Regions from separate parts of the Dechloromonas sp. ZS-1 genome, predicted to be linked through region 1. Evidence: riboswitches for the same ligand, from Rfam matches in the RefSeq annotation. Region 1 holds a riboswitch; each other region holds the start of a gene.
The links. Region 1 has a riboswitch for cobalamin ahead of AACO21_RS04550 (TonB-dependent receptor). Riboswitches for the same ligand answer to the same signal wherever they lie in the genome.
Positions count from the first base shown of each region.

Region 2: linked by a shared signal. The riboswitch ahead of AACO21_RS00425 (TonB-dependent receptor) and the one ahead of AACO21_RS04550 (TonB-dependent receptor) in region 1 are both predicted to bind cobalamin.
Region 3: linked by a shared signal. The riboswitch ahead of AACO21_RS12300 (TonB-dependent receptor) and the one ahead of AACO21_RS04550 (TonB-dependent receptor) in region 1 are both predicted to bind cobalamin.

Region 1 is NZ_JBDIYD010000002.1:362,667-367,624, reverse strand. It holds gene AACO21_RS04555 (PepSY domain-containing protein) at 1-909, opposite strand, end outside; gene AACO21_RS04550 (TonB-dependent receptor) at 911-3,016, opposite strand; cobalamin riboswitch at 3,142-3,397, opposite strand; gene AACO21_RS04545 (6-carboxytetrahydropterin synthase) at 3,519-4,109, opposite strand; gene AACO21_RS04540 (GTP-binding protein) at 4,103-4,958, opposite strand, start outside.
Region 2 is NZ_JBDIYD010000001.1:82,142-87,099, forward strand. It holds gene AACO21_RS00390 (DUF485 domain-containing protein) at 1-202, opposite strand, end outside; gene AACO21_RS00395 (enoyl-CoA hydratase-related protein) at 338-1,114, shown strand; gene AACO21_RS00400 (sulfite exporter TauE/SafE family protein) at 1,115-1,921, opposite strand; gene AACO21_RS00405 (EVE domain-containing protein) at 1,925-2,398, opposite strand; RNA gene ssrS (6S RNA) at 2,452-2,632, opposite strand; gene AACO21_RS00415 (cell division protein ZapA) at 2,667-2,993, opposite strand; gene AACO21_RS00420 (hypothetical protein) at 2,995-3,192, opposite strand; cobalamin riboswitch at 3,306-3,513, shown strand; gene AACO21_RS00425 (TonB-dependent receptor) at 3,619-4,958, shown strand, end outside.
Region 3 is NZ_JBDIYD010000009.1:91,769-96,726, forward strand. It holds gene AACO21_RS12300 (TonB-dependent receptor) at 1-1,459, opposite strand, end outside; cobalamin riboswitch at 1,582-1,840, opposite strand; gene AACO21_RS12305 (hypothetical protein) at 1,917-2,510, opposite strand; gene amrS (AmmeMemoRadiSam system radical SAM enzyme) at 2,507-3,601, opposite strand; gene amrB (AmmeMemoRadiSam system protein B) at 3,649-4,958, opposite strand, start outside.

The DNA.
Region 1 (4,958 bases):
CACATCGGTCAACCCGCTCATCGCCAGCGTGGCGGCGCGGCCCGGCTTCTGTGGGGCGCTGCCCAGGCCGAAAGGGGCCATCGACAGCCAGCCGCTGAACAGCCAGGTCAGCAGGATCAGGCCGCCGCTCAGACCGAGCAGGTGGTGCCAGCGTTTCCAGCCATGCCGGTAGGGCGTGCAGCGCTCGTTGCGGTAACGACGGCGCAGCCGCAAGCGTTGCAGGCCCAGCCAGAGACCACTGAAGGCGAGGAGCAGGGCGGCCCCGCTGCCCCAGAGCACGACGTTGCGCCAGAGCGGCGTGTTGGCACGCAAGGGCGTGATGTAGAGCCAGTGGACCACGCTGCCCAGCCAGTTCCAGGCACGTTCGCCGGGCGCCGTGTCGAGCGCTACCTCACCCGTGCGGGCCGAGACGTAGTAGGCGCGGCCATCACGCAGCTGGACCAGCCAGAAGGGGCGTAGTGCATCAAAGCGGCGATAGAGGGTCCATTGGTCCTGGGTGAGCGTGCTCACCGTGGCAATGCCGGTTGGGCCGGCATGGGGCAGGACGACACGGCTCGCCAGAAGCGCATCTGCTTCCGGTGCGATCCGGCCATCGCGCGCATCCACTTGCCACCAGCGTTTTTCTGCCAGAAAACGGTAGGCCGGCGTACCGCCGGCCGCCGTCAGGCGGATGGCCTGGGGCGCACCGGACAGGCCCAGGGCCTGCCAGGCGGTCGCCGGGGATACCCGCACGCTGTCCGCAGCCAGTGGCGGCAGGCCGGCCAGACGCTCGGCATCATCGAGTTGCGGTCGGGCCACAAACAGCATGACCAGGCCCGAGATGAACCAGAGCAGCACCATCAGGCAGAGTCCGATGCCCAGCCAGCGGTGGCTGAGGTGCAACAGGCGCAGGTAAGTCCCCTTGGCCATCTTAGAACTTCATCTCGGCCACCAGCTCGAAGCGGCGGGCTTCGCCCAGGATCATCTGGTTGTTGTAGGTTCGCGTGGCGTAGAGCTTGTCGGCCAGGTTGCGGCCGAGCAGGCGCAGCGTCGTCTTGCCATCGACCTGCCAGGCGATGCTCGCATCAGCCACCGTGTAGGCGCCAAGTTGCAGGCTGTTGGCGTTGTCGGCGTAGTTCTTGCCGACATGGCGCAGGCCGAGCGAGGTTTGCATTGCACCCAGGCGGTAGTGGCCCCAGAGGTTGGCGACAAAGGTCGGCACGTTGGCCGGCGTGTTGCCGGCGCGCGAGACGCCGACGCCGCTCACGCGCTCGATGAGGTGCGTGTATTCCGCCTGCAGACGCGTGACGTTGCCTTCAAAGCGCCAGTTTGGCGAAGGCGTGAGTGCGGCGGCGAGCTCGATTCCTTGCGAATACTGGCTGCCACCCTGGATGGAGAGGGCCGAGTTGTTCGGGTCGCGGGTGACGATGTCGTCCTTGTCGATGCGGTAGAAGGCAGCGCTCCACTCACCCAGGCCGTTGCCCAGCTTCTGTTTGAGGCCGACTTCGACCAGCTTGCCGCGGGTCAGCTTGAAGTCCGCATTGGCCAGATTGAGCGAAATCATCGAGGTCACCGGATCGTGGCCGGTGGCGTACTGGGCGTACACGCTGGTATCGCGGGTCAGGAAGTGGGTCAGGCCGAGACGCCAGGCATTGCCGGTCAGGCTGCGGCCAAAGTCGGTGCCCGAAACCAGTTCGTCGCGATAGATATTGGCGCGGTCATGACGGAAGCCGGCCAGCAGCAGCCAGCGTTCGTCGAACTGCCAGGCATCTTCGGCATAAAAGCCGTGCAGGGTGCTGGCGGTGTCGAATTTGGCCAGGGTGGCATCCGGGCTGAACCACTGACCATGTGCCGGATTCTGGATGCTCACGCTGGAACTGCCGCCATAGGGGGCGTTGTTGATGTGCCGGAAACTTACCCGGGCCGCCTCCCAGCCCAGCACGGCGCGATGGCTGCCGTGCTTCAGGCTGGCCTCAAGGCGGTTGCCGGTCTGCGCGAGCTCATGCTGGATGTGCAGGTAATCGCTACGGTCGACGCGATGGGCGGCGGTATTCAGCGTATAGCTTTCGATGTTCATCCAGCGGCGCTTGGATTCGAGGTGATACAGCTCGTTGCTCAGGCTCAGGCGATCATTGACCTGCCATTCGACGCGGGCGCGCAGACGCGTGTCGGCGTAGCGGATCACGGCGTCGTCGGCGTTGTAGTTCTCGCGGCGCAGTTCCGGCAGGATGCGGCCGTTGTCATGCGGCGTGCCCCAGTAGCGTTCCGGGCGATTGACGCTGTAATCGGCCGTCAGGTCCACGCGCAGATCGCTGCTCGGCTGCAGGCGCAGCCGGCTCATCAGCTTGGCTTCCCGGGATTGGCCGAGGTCGCGGTAACCATCGATATCGGTGCCGTAGGCGTCGATCCGGTAGCTGGCAATCTCGCCCAGCCCGCCGGTGGCGCCGACCCCGAGGCGCTTGACGCCATCGGTGCCGACGGCGGCCATGGCTTCCTGGCTGGCGGTCCGGCTCGGTTCCTTGCGGATGGCGTTGATCGTTGCCCCCACCGTACCGCTGCCAAAGACCACCGAGGCCGGGCCATGCAGCACTTCGACGCGCTCATAGCCCCAGGCGCTGCCCGGATAGTTTTGCGTGCCGGCACCGGTCTGGATCCGGATGCCGTCTTCGGCAATGCCGACCGAGTTGGTGCCGGTGTAGCCGCGTGCGGAGAAGGACAAGCCCCCCGTCCCGCCGGAGCCGATGTCGGTGATCCCGGTGGCGCGGGTGATCCCCTCGCGGATCTGGAAGTCGCCGCGCTCCTGCATTTGCAGGGCATCGACCGTGCTGACTGCGGCCGGCAGTTCGCGCGCCGTGATGCCCGTGCGGCTGCCGGTCGGCGTGGCCTGATCGAGATGCAGGCTGGCGGCGTTGCGATGAGCGCTGACCTCGACGGTCGACAGCGTGGTTTGGGCAAAAACCGGCAGGCTCGTGGCCAGGGCGACGGCGGCCGCCAGGCGGTTGGGTGTGAACAAGGGGTAGGGCAGAGTGTGCAACATGGTCTTTCCTCAAAAGGACCGTCTGCACGCGCAAAGATGATCGGCGACGACCTGTGGTCGACGCATCGCTGTCATCCTCCGCATCCCCGCAGACGATCCATTGCATACGCTGTACCGATGGCTCGGACAGCACGAATGCAGCAGGCCGGTCTCCGGGCTTGCCAGTCTTGCCGCATCGCCTTCCCACGTCATCCGCGCGCGTCCGTCCGGACGCCACGTCATGTCGCAGTGGCAGGTGAATCGTCGATTCACCGTGATGCAGCCGCACTGGCTTACCGTTGCGGGGGCAGCCGAGGCATTGCAACCCCAAGGGGGCGCGCACCTCATTCCCGTTTCACCCGTTTTGTCACCAAAACAGGCACCTGATGCAGTGTGGATACCCTGAGTCGCCACCCGGAAGGTATCCGGTTCTGTCTGGATGGCGTACTGCGTTGTCCCCCCGTGCAGGAAGGACAACTGCGGCGGCATCATACGTTTTGCCGCCGGGATGGGCAACCCATGCTCAAGCCGCACGCTGTGCCGGGGCGGGGAAGAGGCGGTGGAGCAGGGCGGCGGCCGGACTGGCCTGCGGTGCGGGCCAGTCGGCGCGGAGGGCGGGCGAGAACTGCACGTCCGCCGGCAAAATCAGGCCCATGGCCGGGTTGACCGCATCCGCCCGGAAACACTGGGCGTAGCCGGTTTCGGTTTCATGCACGATGACCGAGTTGAGACGCACCGCGCCTTCGCCATTGCGGTGCGGCGTATGCTGCAGCACATGGTCGATAAGTACGAAGAAGACGCGCGCGAACTGCTCGGCACTCGGTGAAACGGGCAGGATCAGCCAGCGCTCGGAAAACTGCTGCGCGGCCGCCAGATAGGCCGGATCGTCACCGGCCCAGACGCTGATGGCATGGTCGAAGGCATCGATCAGCCAGTTCGGCCCCTGCTTCAGGAGGCCGAAGTCATAGACCATCTGGCCGTGGTCCAGCGTGTCGGCTTCGAGCAGCAGGTCGAGCTTGTACGAGTGGCCGTGGATCGAGTGCGAGCAGCGCCGCGTGCTGCAGCCGCGCACGATATGGGCATGCTCGAACTTGAAGCGTTTGCGGATCAGCACGGATCAGCCGGTGCGCCGCTGTCGCGGACGCCGCAGAACATCTCGAAAGCCTGTTCGATCATGCCTTGCGGCACGTCACGCACGATGAAAACGAGGCGGCTCTTTCGGTCGTTGTAGGGCGCATCGCTCGGCCAGGCATCAAGCATGGCGTAGGGGTACATGACCTGCTGGACGCACTGGATGACGCGCGGCTTGGGGTCGCCTTCGATGTTCAGCAGGCCCTTGATCCGCAGGATGCGTTCGCCCACGGTGTCGAGCAGGGTGCGGACGGCATCGGCAAAGAAGACCCATTGCAAGGGCTGATCGAAGGTCAGGGCAAAGCTGTAGACGTGCGCATCGTGGCGGTCGACATCGTGGTGGTGGTGATGATGTCCGTTGGCCTGGCGGCGTTCTTCTCGGACTTTTTCTTCGGCCAGCCAGTTGGCGACATCGGCTGTCTTGTTGCCAGGGTCGTACAAGCCGCAGTCGGTCAGTGAGGCGAGGGCGACTTCGCCGCGCCGCACATAGATCTGGGGGGCGGAGGGGTTGAGGCGGCGCAAGGTGCTGCTCACCGCTTCAAGTTGTTCCGGGCTGGCCAGGTCGCATTTGCTGAGCAGCAGGCGGTCGGCCATGGCCACCTGCTTGACCGGCTCCGGCTGGCGTGCCAGTTGTTCCAGGGCGTGCGTGCTGTCGACCACGGTGACCACGCCATCGGTGCGGAAACGGTCGGCCACGAAAAAGTCTTCCATCAGCGTGAAGATCACCGGCGCCGGATCGGCCAGGCCGGTGGTTTCGATGATCACACGCTCGATCGGCGGCAGTTCGCGGCGCAGACTCTTCATGAACAGCTCGGTCAGGCTACGCGTCAGG
Region 2 (4,958 bases), on a different contig from region 1:
CAACGGTCACCCCGATCGTCCAGCGGGAGCCTTCTGCAATCGGCTGCCCCAGGGACATCGGATTGAAGGCGACCACAAGAACGAAACCGTAAAACATGACCAAGGTGATCAAGGACAGGGTCCATGCGAAACGCCCGCGGCGAGCGACCAATTCCTGGAACTTCGGATTGGCCCGCATGTGCTGATACATCGCACTGCTCATGGCAAATTCTCCTCTTGCTTATCTAATTAATTAATAATTACGGATACTGCAACGCGAATATATATCTTATATAAGACCATTGCAATGTATTTTCCCCGCTGACAACAGCATTTTTTGTCGTAATTCCAAAGAGATATGTCTACGGTCAACCTTCAAATCGATGGCGAAATCGCCACCCTCACGCTCGACAATCCGGGCAAGTTAAACGCCATCAATCTGGGTATGTGGCAGCAGATCGCCGCCATACTTCAACAGATCAGCGACGATCCTTCTGTGCGCAGCCTGGTCATCCGAGGGGCAGGCAAGGATGCCTTTGCCGCCGGTGGCGATCTGGAGGAGTTTGTGACTGGCCGCGCCACTCTGGAGCAAGCACTGCATTACCACGGGCAGGTCGCTGCAGCACTGAACGCCATTGCCGACTGCCCGCACCCGACCGTTGCCCTGATCAACGGCGCATGCATCGGTGGCGGACTGGAAATTGCGGGCGTGTGCGATTTGCGCATCGCAGGCGAAAGTGCCCGCTTTGGCGCCCCGATCAACCGCCTCGGGTTCTCTATGTATCCGGGCGAAATGGAAGGGCTGCTCAAGCTCGCCGGTCCGGCAGTCATGAAGGAGATCCTGCTCGAAGGCCGCATCCTGACCGCGACTGAAGCCTATGAAAAAGGCCTGGTGACGCGCATCGTGCCGGATGCACAGGTCGAAGACGAAGCCTACGCCACGGCCCGTCGCATCTGTAACGGGGCCCCTCTGGTCGCCGGTTGGCACAAACAGTGGATTCGCCGCCTGATGAGCGGTCGACCGCTGAACGACGAGGAAAAAGCCGCTTCCTTCGCGTTTCTGGACACCGAAGACTACAAGGAAGGGCTTGCCGCCTTCCTCGAAAAGCGCAAACCCGTCTTCAAAGCACGCTGATCAGGCGCCCAATACGGTGTGCAACATCTTGGCCGAGAGCAAGATCAGCACACCGGCGAAAACTTTCTTGAGCGTAGCCACCGGCAGACGGTGTGCCAGCCGCGCCCCCAGAGGCGCCGTGAAGGTCGATACCGCACTGATTGCGACCAGTGCCGGCAGATAGACATAGCCCACCGACCAAGCCGGCAGGCCCTCAACCGACCAACCATTGATCAGATACCCTGCCCCACCGGCCAGCGCAATGGGCAAGCCGATGGCCGCCGAGGTCCCGATCGCATTCTGCATTTTGACGTTGCACCAGGTCATGAAGGGAACGGAAAGGGAACCTCCACCAATCGCCACCAGGGCCGAAATCAGCCCGATACCCGAACCGACACCAGCCAGGCCCAACGGCCCCGGCAAGGCTCGGGAAGGCTTGGGCTTCACATTCAGGATCATCTGCAATGAGACATAGGCCATGAAGCAGCCGAAGAAAATGGCCAGGGGACGTGTCGGTGCAGAAGCAGCGATGAACGTACCACCAAAAGTGCCGAACAGCACGCCGGGCGCAATGCCTTTGACGATATCCCAGCGCACTGCGCCATGCGCGTGATGCGCCCTCAGACTGGACACCGAAGTCAGCACAATGGCTGCCATGGAGGTACCCAGCGCCAGGTGCACCATCTGTGCCGGCGGAAACCCCTGGGCTGCAAACATCGTCGTCAGCACCGGCACCATGATGCCGCCTCCGCCCACGCCCAAGAGTCCGGCGAAAAATCCGACAAATGCACCCAAGGCCAAATAGGCGAGCAACCACTCGATACTCATCATTTACTCCTGAACTGCCGCAATTCCGAGCAGCGTCTCAACAATGAAGCGCCATTCGTTCGGCGCAACCGGCGTAATCGACAAGCGATTGCCGCGCGCCAGGAGGCGCATGTTAGCAAGTTCCGGATGCAGACGCAGCGCGGCCAGCGTCAGCAAAGGCGTCTTCCGGACAAAACGCACGTCCCGCAACCACCAACGGGGTTGATCCGGCTTCGATTTGGCATCGAAATACGGGTTGACCGTATCGAACTGGGTGGGATCGGGATAAGGCTCGGAACACACCTCAGCCAGTCCAGCAATACCGGGTTCGGCACACGATGAGTGATAAAAGAACAGAAGATCACCGATCTTCATCGCATCACGCATGAAATTGCGTGCCTGATAATTTCGCACACCAGTCCAGGGCACCGTTCCCAAGCGGGCAAGATCGTCGATGGAAACCTCATCCGGCTCCGATTTCATCAACCAGTACGACACGCCTTTCTCCAATGAAAAACGGGCGGCAGAGTCATCTGCCACCCGTTTGAATATTGGCCCCCGCGGGTGCCGTCAGGCCGGCATCCTGAACCGGGGTTCAGAGTGGTTGCTTTCCTCCCGCATCAGGCACGCTCGACGAAGAGCGCGCACAACAGCGGTTTCAACGGTCCGCAACCGATGCCAATCAGCATTGGTTCAAGGAATCTATGGCCTTAACGAACACCGCAGGGGACACACTGCGGATGGTACCGGGATCAACAGCGCGGGATCACAGATCCAGTTGCTGCTGGGGCACCAGCACGGCATCCAGCCGTGCTCCCATGTCTTCGATTCTACGCTTCGTATCGGAAGTATCAACACCGTCCGTCGGTGTGCTGCCTTCGATCAGGGTCAGGCGTTCATGTGCAATGTTCAGCGCCGCCATGACCGCCACACGCTCGGCGATCGAACTCTTGGTCCGCTGCGCGATTTCGCGCATCTTGCCATCCACAAGATCGACGGCCGACAACAAGGCGGCACGCTCTTCCGGCAGACAGGCCACGCGGTATTCGCGACCCATGATCTTGACGTCGAGGAAATTGGTCTCGGCGCTCATCTCAGGCATCCTCAGGGATTTGGTCCATCAGGCCCTCAAGACGTTCCCGTGCCTGCGTCATGGCCTGGCGCAAATGCAGGCGCTCCGCTTCGGCTGCGGCAATCTGGTTCTTCAGGACTTCGTTCTCGGCACGCAACTGTTGAATCAGGCCAATCGCCTGTTCAACCTTGCTTTCGAGCGCTTCGAGTTCGGTATTCATGGCGCGGACTATAAAGGTTGAATCGCTGCATGGTCAAGGACTAAGCCGTTCTTCTCAAAGTAGTTTATCGGCAATTTACAGATTGAATAATGCATTACAGCGTGATTACGCGTACAATCGCGCCCGCTTCAGGTGCTGCCGACGGACTCTCCGAACGCAGTTAAACGGGAAAGCGGTGCGTCGCCCAAGCGACCATGCCGCTGCTGCCCCCGCAACGGTAAGTGAGTGCGGGCCTGCCACAACGCCACTGGGACATATCCCGGGAAGGCGGCAGGTCAAGACTCGCGAGCCCGGATACCGGCCTGGATCAACTCGCTGAAGTGCCACGGGGTGGTGGCGCGGCTCGGTTCAAGGCCCATTCCCCTGCACTTCTTCCTCTGATCATCTCATGCTGCTGGCGGGGTCGCCATCAGCCTAGGAAGTGCCATGCCCCTTCGCCCCACCCCAATTGCAACCTTGCTGTCCCTTGCATTCGTACAAGTTGCCTCTGCAGAAGCACCGTCTCTGAATACAGTACAAGTGACCGCAACCCGCCAAGCCATGCGTGCCAATGAAGTGCTCGCTGATATCTCTGTGATTGAAAGAGAAGAGATCGAGCAAGCAGGTTCGTCCACGCTCACCGAGTTGCTCTCCCGACAACCCGGCATCGAAATGACGTCGAGTGGCAGTTACGGTGCCACCTCTAGCATTCTGATGCGAGGCACAAGCAAAGGCCACACGCTGGTCCTGGTGGATGGCATTCGCGTTGGCTCGGCATCCTCGGGAGAAATGGCAGCGTGGTCACGCCTCCCCCTCAATCAGATTGATCGAATTGAAATCCTTCGTGGTCCGGCCTCCTCCCTTTATGGCAGTGATGCCATCGGTGGGGTTATTCAGATCTTTACGCGCCGCGGGAACGGTCCCATTAAATTCAACGCAGAAGTAGGCGCAGGGACTTACGATACCCAAACAGAAAGCTTCGGATTCTCAGGCGGACAGGATGGTTGGCACTATGCCGCCAACGTAGGCCACAGCCAAACCCGGGGGTTCAATAGCACCACACCACGGAGTGGTGGATATAACCGCGACCGTGACAGCTTCAGCAACACCAATTTCTCCGGCAGTCTTGGCTATACCTTTGCCAAAGGCCACGAGGCAGGCGCCAGCTACTACTTCAGTGACGGGGACAGTGGCTATGACAGTTCGACAGACAAGACTGCCATTTGGCGAAACCAGTTGGCCATCTCGACCTTAAGCACGTATCTCAAAAACGCCATCACACAGAATTGGACCAGCACCCTGCGCCTTGGCCAAAGCGTAGATGAAACGCGCGCAATGAAAAATGGTGCGCTTGATAGCTTGTTTAAAACTGTCCAACGCCAATACACCTGGCAGCATGATTTCAAGCTTCCGGTCGGCAACGCCCTATTTGCGTTGGAGCGCCTCGATCAATCGGTCACGGGGACCGGCAAGTACCCGATTGAAGAACGTACGATTGACTCGCTACTCCTGGGCTGGAATGGCCAGATTGGCGGCCACCATCTGCAGGTAAATGCCCGCAATGACAACAGTTCCCAGTTTGGCGACAAGACAACCGGCGCCATCGCCTACGGCTACCAACTGACCCAGCATTGGCGTGCCAATGCCGGCCTGGGTACGGCCTTCAAGGCGCCGTCCTTCAGTGACTTGTACTACCCACTCACCAGTGGCCGCCAAGGGAATCCGAACCTCAAGCCAGAAAGCTCGATCAATCAGGAAGCGGCCATACAGTACGACAATGGTCGTCA
Region 3 (4,958 bases), on a different contig from region 1:
GCGGTACCGGCGTGGCGGTACTGCCATCCTGAGGGTTGATGCGTGCCGTCGCGCCCCGCGCATCATTGCTATGAAAACCCCGGCCGGTATTGGCGTAAAACTCGGTTTCACCCAGGAGCTGGAATGGCCCGAAAACCAGGCCCAGTTTAGGGCTGGTCTGATGTGCGCCCTCCTGGCCGCCATTCTCCATGTTGTTGGCGCCGCCCAGCGCTGTGGCGCGGGCTTGGATCTGGTCATGCCGCAGGCCAATCTGAGTCCGGAACCAATCGGTCCATTGCGTACGGGCGTCGATATGGAGGCCCAGGTTGCTCTGCAGCACGCGATCCTCACGGACGGTGCGGGTGCGTTGGCGATTCTCCGTGCTGTACAGCCCCACCTTACCGATCCGGTCCTGGCGGAACTGCAGGCCGAGGGTCAATTCGGTATCCCGCCAGTTCGGGCCGAGCAGCCAGCTGCGGCTGGCCTGGCCGCCCCAGAGTGTGCGCTGGTCGGCCTGCTCGTGCTGGTCGCCCTGCGCGCCGCTGATGAACCCGGAGGGGGCCGAATAGAGGTTCAAACCATAGTCGACGACATACAGATTGAGCTTGCGCGCGCCATCCGCCTCGGTGCGTGCCCAGTCGCCGGAGAGGCTGTAGCGGTGGGTCTTGCCGCCATCGTTGGGGGAAAGGGCACCATAACGGGGGATTTCTCCGCTGTCGATGGCACGCGCCGGCAGATGCTCGGTGGCGCGCCAGCGGGCCTCATACAGCATGCCGGTCAGGGCAAAACCGTTGGCTGCCGTACCCGAACTGAGGCGAACCACCCCGTTGGTTTTCTTCAGGTGTTCTGCCTGATCCCAGGGGCCGTCATTGCCGGCCACTTCCAGCGCCCCGAGCAGGTTCATGCCGTTGAACGCATGGCTGCCGGCGCTGAGCAGGCGACGATAATTGCCTTGCCCCAGACTGAGGTCGACAAAGGCTTGATCCAGCTTGCGTACATAGTCGATGCGGGCCGCACCTGCGGTGGCGAAATCGCCATCCTCCGCGGCATACACGCCTTTACGGTATTTGACGTTGCCGATCAGTTCCGGGATCAGATAATTGAGATCCATGTAACCCTGACCGTGTGCATGCGTCACCATGTTGGCCGGCATGCCCATCACGTGCGTCGCGAAATCGCTGCCGTGATCCAGATTGAAACCGCGCAGAAAGTATTGATTGGCTTTGCCGTCACCGGAGTGCTGGGTCACCATCATGCCGGGCACGACCTCGAGAACTTCCGCCGGGCGCAACAAGGGACGATTGGCCAGTTGTTTGGCGGTAACGGTGCCCTCGCTGGCCGAGTCGGCAATGCCGGTCAGATTCTGGCTGCCGCTGGTGACCGAAACTTCCTGCAAGGTGGGAATGCCGGCGGCGTGCGCATGGCCCAGGCAGGCTAGGGCAGCGGCAACCAGGGTGGGGGTGAATGAGCGGTAAATCATCAGCTTGTTCCAACAAGGACCGTCCGCCCGGCATTCACTGCGGCACACAAGGGAACTTGTGCACCCGCAGCCTTCTGCATCCCCGCAGACGGTCTGTTTTAAGGCATCGGCAGCCGTTGACCGCCGACCTGATCACGACAGGCCGGTCTCCGGGCTGGCAGGCGCATCGTTCAAAACGATGCCGGCAATATCGCCTTCCCGGGCGTATCTGACACGTAACACCCAGTGGCCGGTGCCTTGCTCTAGAGGCAATCACACCATGATATTGCTTTGTCCTGCTTACCGTTGCGGGGGCAGCCAGGGCTTTGCGATCAACGCGCACCCTGTTCCCGTTTCACCTGGATACCGGGGTATCCAGGAACCTGTAGCGAGGTTTCGCCGCCGGTATTTCCCGGTAGCGAGGCCCGCACTGTATCAGGATCGGGCATGTTTGCCCATGCCGATGCAATGCCGTGCTTCAGCGCGAGAGATGCAGATTGAACCAGGCGGCGGTGCGCAGGACCGGGTCTTCACCCGGCGTCAGGAGGTGGCATTCATGGGCCACGGCGAGATGGGGAAAGGCGCGCTCCGAGGCTGTTTTTGCCGGCTCGTCTCCGGTATCGAGCAGCATGCAGAGCGGTGCCGCCAGCAGTTTGAGGGCCTGCAAGCCGGCCCGATCGATCAGGCCGCCATGACAGGCCAGTGCCTTGACCTGGGTGTCACGCTGCGCTGCAGCACGGAGCGCGGCCGGTGAGGCGTCGCCGGACGCGAAAATCGCCAGCGGCAGGGACTCGGTATCGCCATCGTGGCGCAGCATGTCGAGCAGATCCAGCAGGCGCTCGGTCAGTTTGGGCACGTTCTGGGTGGCATCGGCAAAACGGCTTTCCTGGGCTGTCAGCAGTTCCATGCTGCACACCGCGAAATGGCGGGCGGCGAGATTGGCCGTGATCCAGGCGTCGACCGGTGCATGATGCGCACGGGCCAGCAAGACCAGCCCGCGCGGCTGATCCGGCAGATCGAGACTGCCATGCAGGGAACCCAAGGGGGTGTTTCGAATCAGGGTGCGGTTCATGATTGCAGGCGAATGGGGATGCGGCGTGCGCCGAACGCCTGGCCGGCATGCCCGAGTTGCGCGCCAAAGCGCCCGGCCAGCGGGGTTTGGCAATGCGGGCAGGTGCCGTCGGCAGTCAGCGCATAGTCCTGAATTGTATAACCGTCACGGCGGATCAGCGTTTGCGCGCAGTGTGGGCAGTGCGTCACGCCGCCTTCCGGATCGCGCACATTGCCGAGATAGACATGCTGAAGGCCGGCTTCGCGCGCCAGTTGGCGAGCGCCTTGCAGGGTGGCGAGGGGCGTGTTGGGCCGGTCGCGCAAGCGCCAGTCGGGGTGAAAGGCGGTGAAATGCAGCGGAATGTCCGGGCTCAGCGCTTGCGCAATCCATTGACTCAGCGCACGAATTTCGTCCGGACGATCGTTGAGGCCGGGAATGAGCAGGGTGGTGATTTCCAGCCAGCATGCAGTGTCGTGATGCAGGTAGCTCAGCACATCGAGCACGGGTTGAAGACGGCCGCCACACTGACTTCGGTAAAAATCATCGGAAAATGATTTCAGATCGACGTTGGCCGCATCCATCCGGCTAAAAAACGCCCGGGCCGGTTCGGCGTGGAGATAGCCGGCGGTGACCGCCACGTTACGGATGCCGCGAGCGCGGCAGGCCTCTGCCGTATCCAGCGCGTATTCGGCAAAGATCACCGGGTCGTTGTAGGTATAGGCCACGCTGTCAGCCCCGTGGCGCACGGCAGCGCTGGCAATCGCCTCGGGTGTGGCGCTGTCCATCAGGCGATCCATGTCGCGGGCGCGCGAGATATCCCAGTTCTGGCAGCATTTGCAGGTCAGGTTGCAGCCCGCCGTCCCGAAGGAAAGCACGCTGCTGCCGGGATAAAAATGATGCAAGGGCTTCTTTTCAATGGGGTCAATGCAGAAACCGGAGGAACGCCCCCAGGTCGTCAGCACCATCCGGCCATCCTGGTGCTGGCGCACGAAACAGGCGCCGCGCTGGCCGGGGTGCAACTGGCAGTCACGCGGACAGAGATCGCACTGGATGCGCCCATCCGCCAATGCATGCCACCAGCGCGCGGGATGGGCATCGGTGCCGCCGGTCATCGGCGAGGTCGGCGGCCCCGTCATGCCCGATGCCGGATCGGCGACGGTCAACGGCGTTTTTCCCGCCATTTTTCCACCGGGTAACGTGCCAGCGTCAGGTCTGCCGGCCAGGCGTCGCGTGCCAGCCCGGCCTTCTGCTTGAGGTGCGCGAGAAAGTCGGCCGGATCGGGCAGCTGGGCCCAGACCTGAGGCAGGAAAGTGGCGCGATGACAGCCGCTGCTCAGAATGACGCCATCGATACCGGGGCGCAACTGCGCCCGCGCATCGGCTTCGTCCCGGAAAGTCAGCGGCTCGCCCGGTCCCAGGAGGGAAACTTCGACCTGAGTGTCCGCCCATTCCGCCGCGTTCATCGGGGCAAAGCGCGGGTCGCGGAAAGCCGCGGCGAGGGCATTGTGCGTAATGTCATCCGCGAGTGTGCGGTGTGGCACCAGGCTTCCGATACAGCCGCGCAACTGGCCGTGGCGGGTCAGTGTGACAAAGGTGGCGCCGATTTGGGCGAGCTCAGGCAGGTCGACCGTCGGCAAGGCCGCACCCTGTAACTGTGCGCTGATCGCCTGACGGGCGCGTTGCAGCAAGGCGATGCCGAGTGCGTTGTCGGCGGCGGGGGGCTTGGTCTGAGCCGGCGCGGGCGCTGCCTCGAAGAGCGCAAACGCCGCATAGCCCACAACGCGTGCCATGTTGCCGCCGGTATCCCCCGAATGACAGTGATGAATCGCCTCGATATGCAGATCCCGTTGTCGCGCCGTGTGCAGAAATGCATTGAGCGGATAGGCACCGCAGGCTTCTGCCGGCTGAATATCGGTCGCGAGGTTGAGGATGCGGGTGCGCGTACGGGCGTCCTGGGCCTCGGCTGCCGGTGCCGGCAGGTAGTGCGACAGATCGGTGCTGATCACGAACAGGGTTTCCGGCCCACCCCAGCAGGTTTCGATGACCTCGGCCAAGGTGTCGGGCGCGATCTCGCCAACGCCGATCGGCAGGAGCTCAAAGTGATCGAGCACCCGTTGCAGGAAAGGCAGATGCACTTCCAGCGCATGTTCCTGCTGATGGGCCAGCGCGCTGTCCACCACCCACGGCGCGCGCTGCAGCGCCGCCAAGCCCGCCTGATCGAGCGCGATCGTGCCGAGCGGAGTGGCAAAATGGCTGGCCGCCGGCAAGGCCAAGCCGCGCACAAACACACGATGCAGCGGGCCGAGCAGGACCACGCGGCGGATTTGTTTCGCCCAAGGGCGCAAACCGCCATAGGCGCGTCCTGCCGTCGCACCGGAATAGCGGTAACCGGCATGCGGCACGATCAAGGCCTTGGGCGGCGTTGACCAGACCGCCGGTGCTGCGTCGAGCAGGGCATCGACCTCGTTGC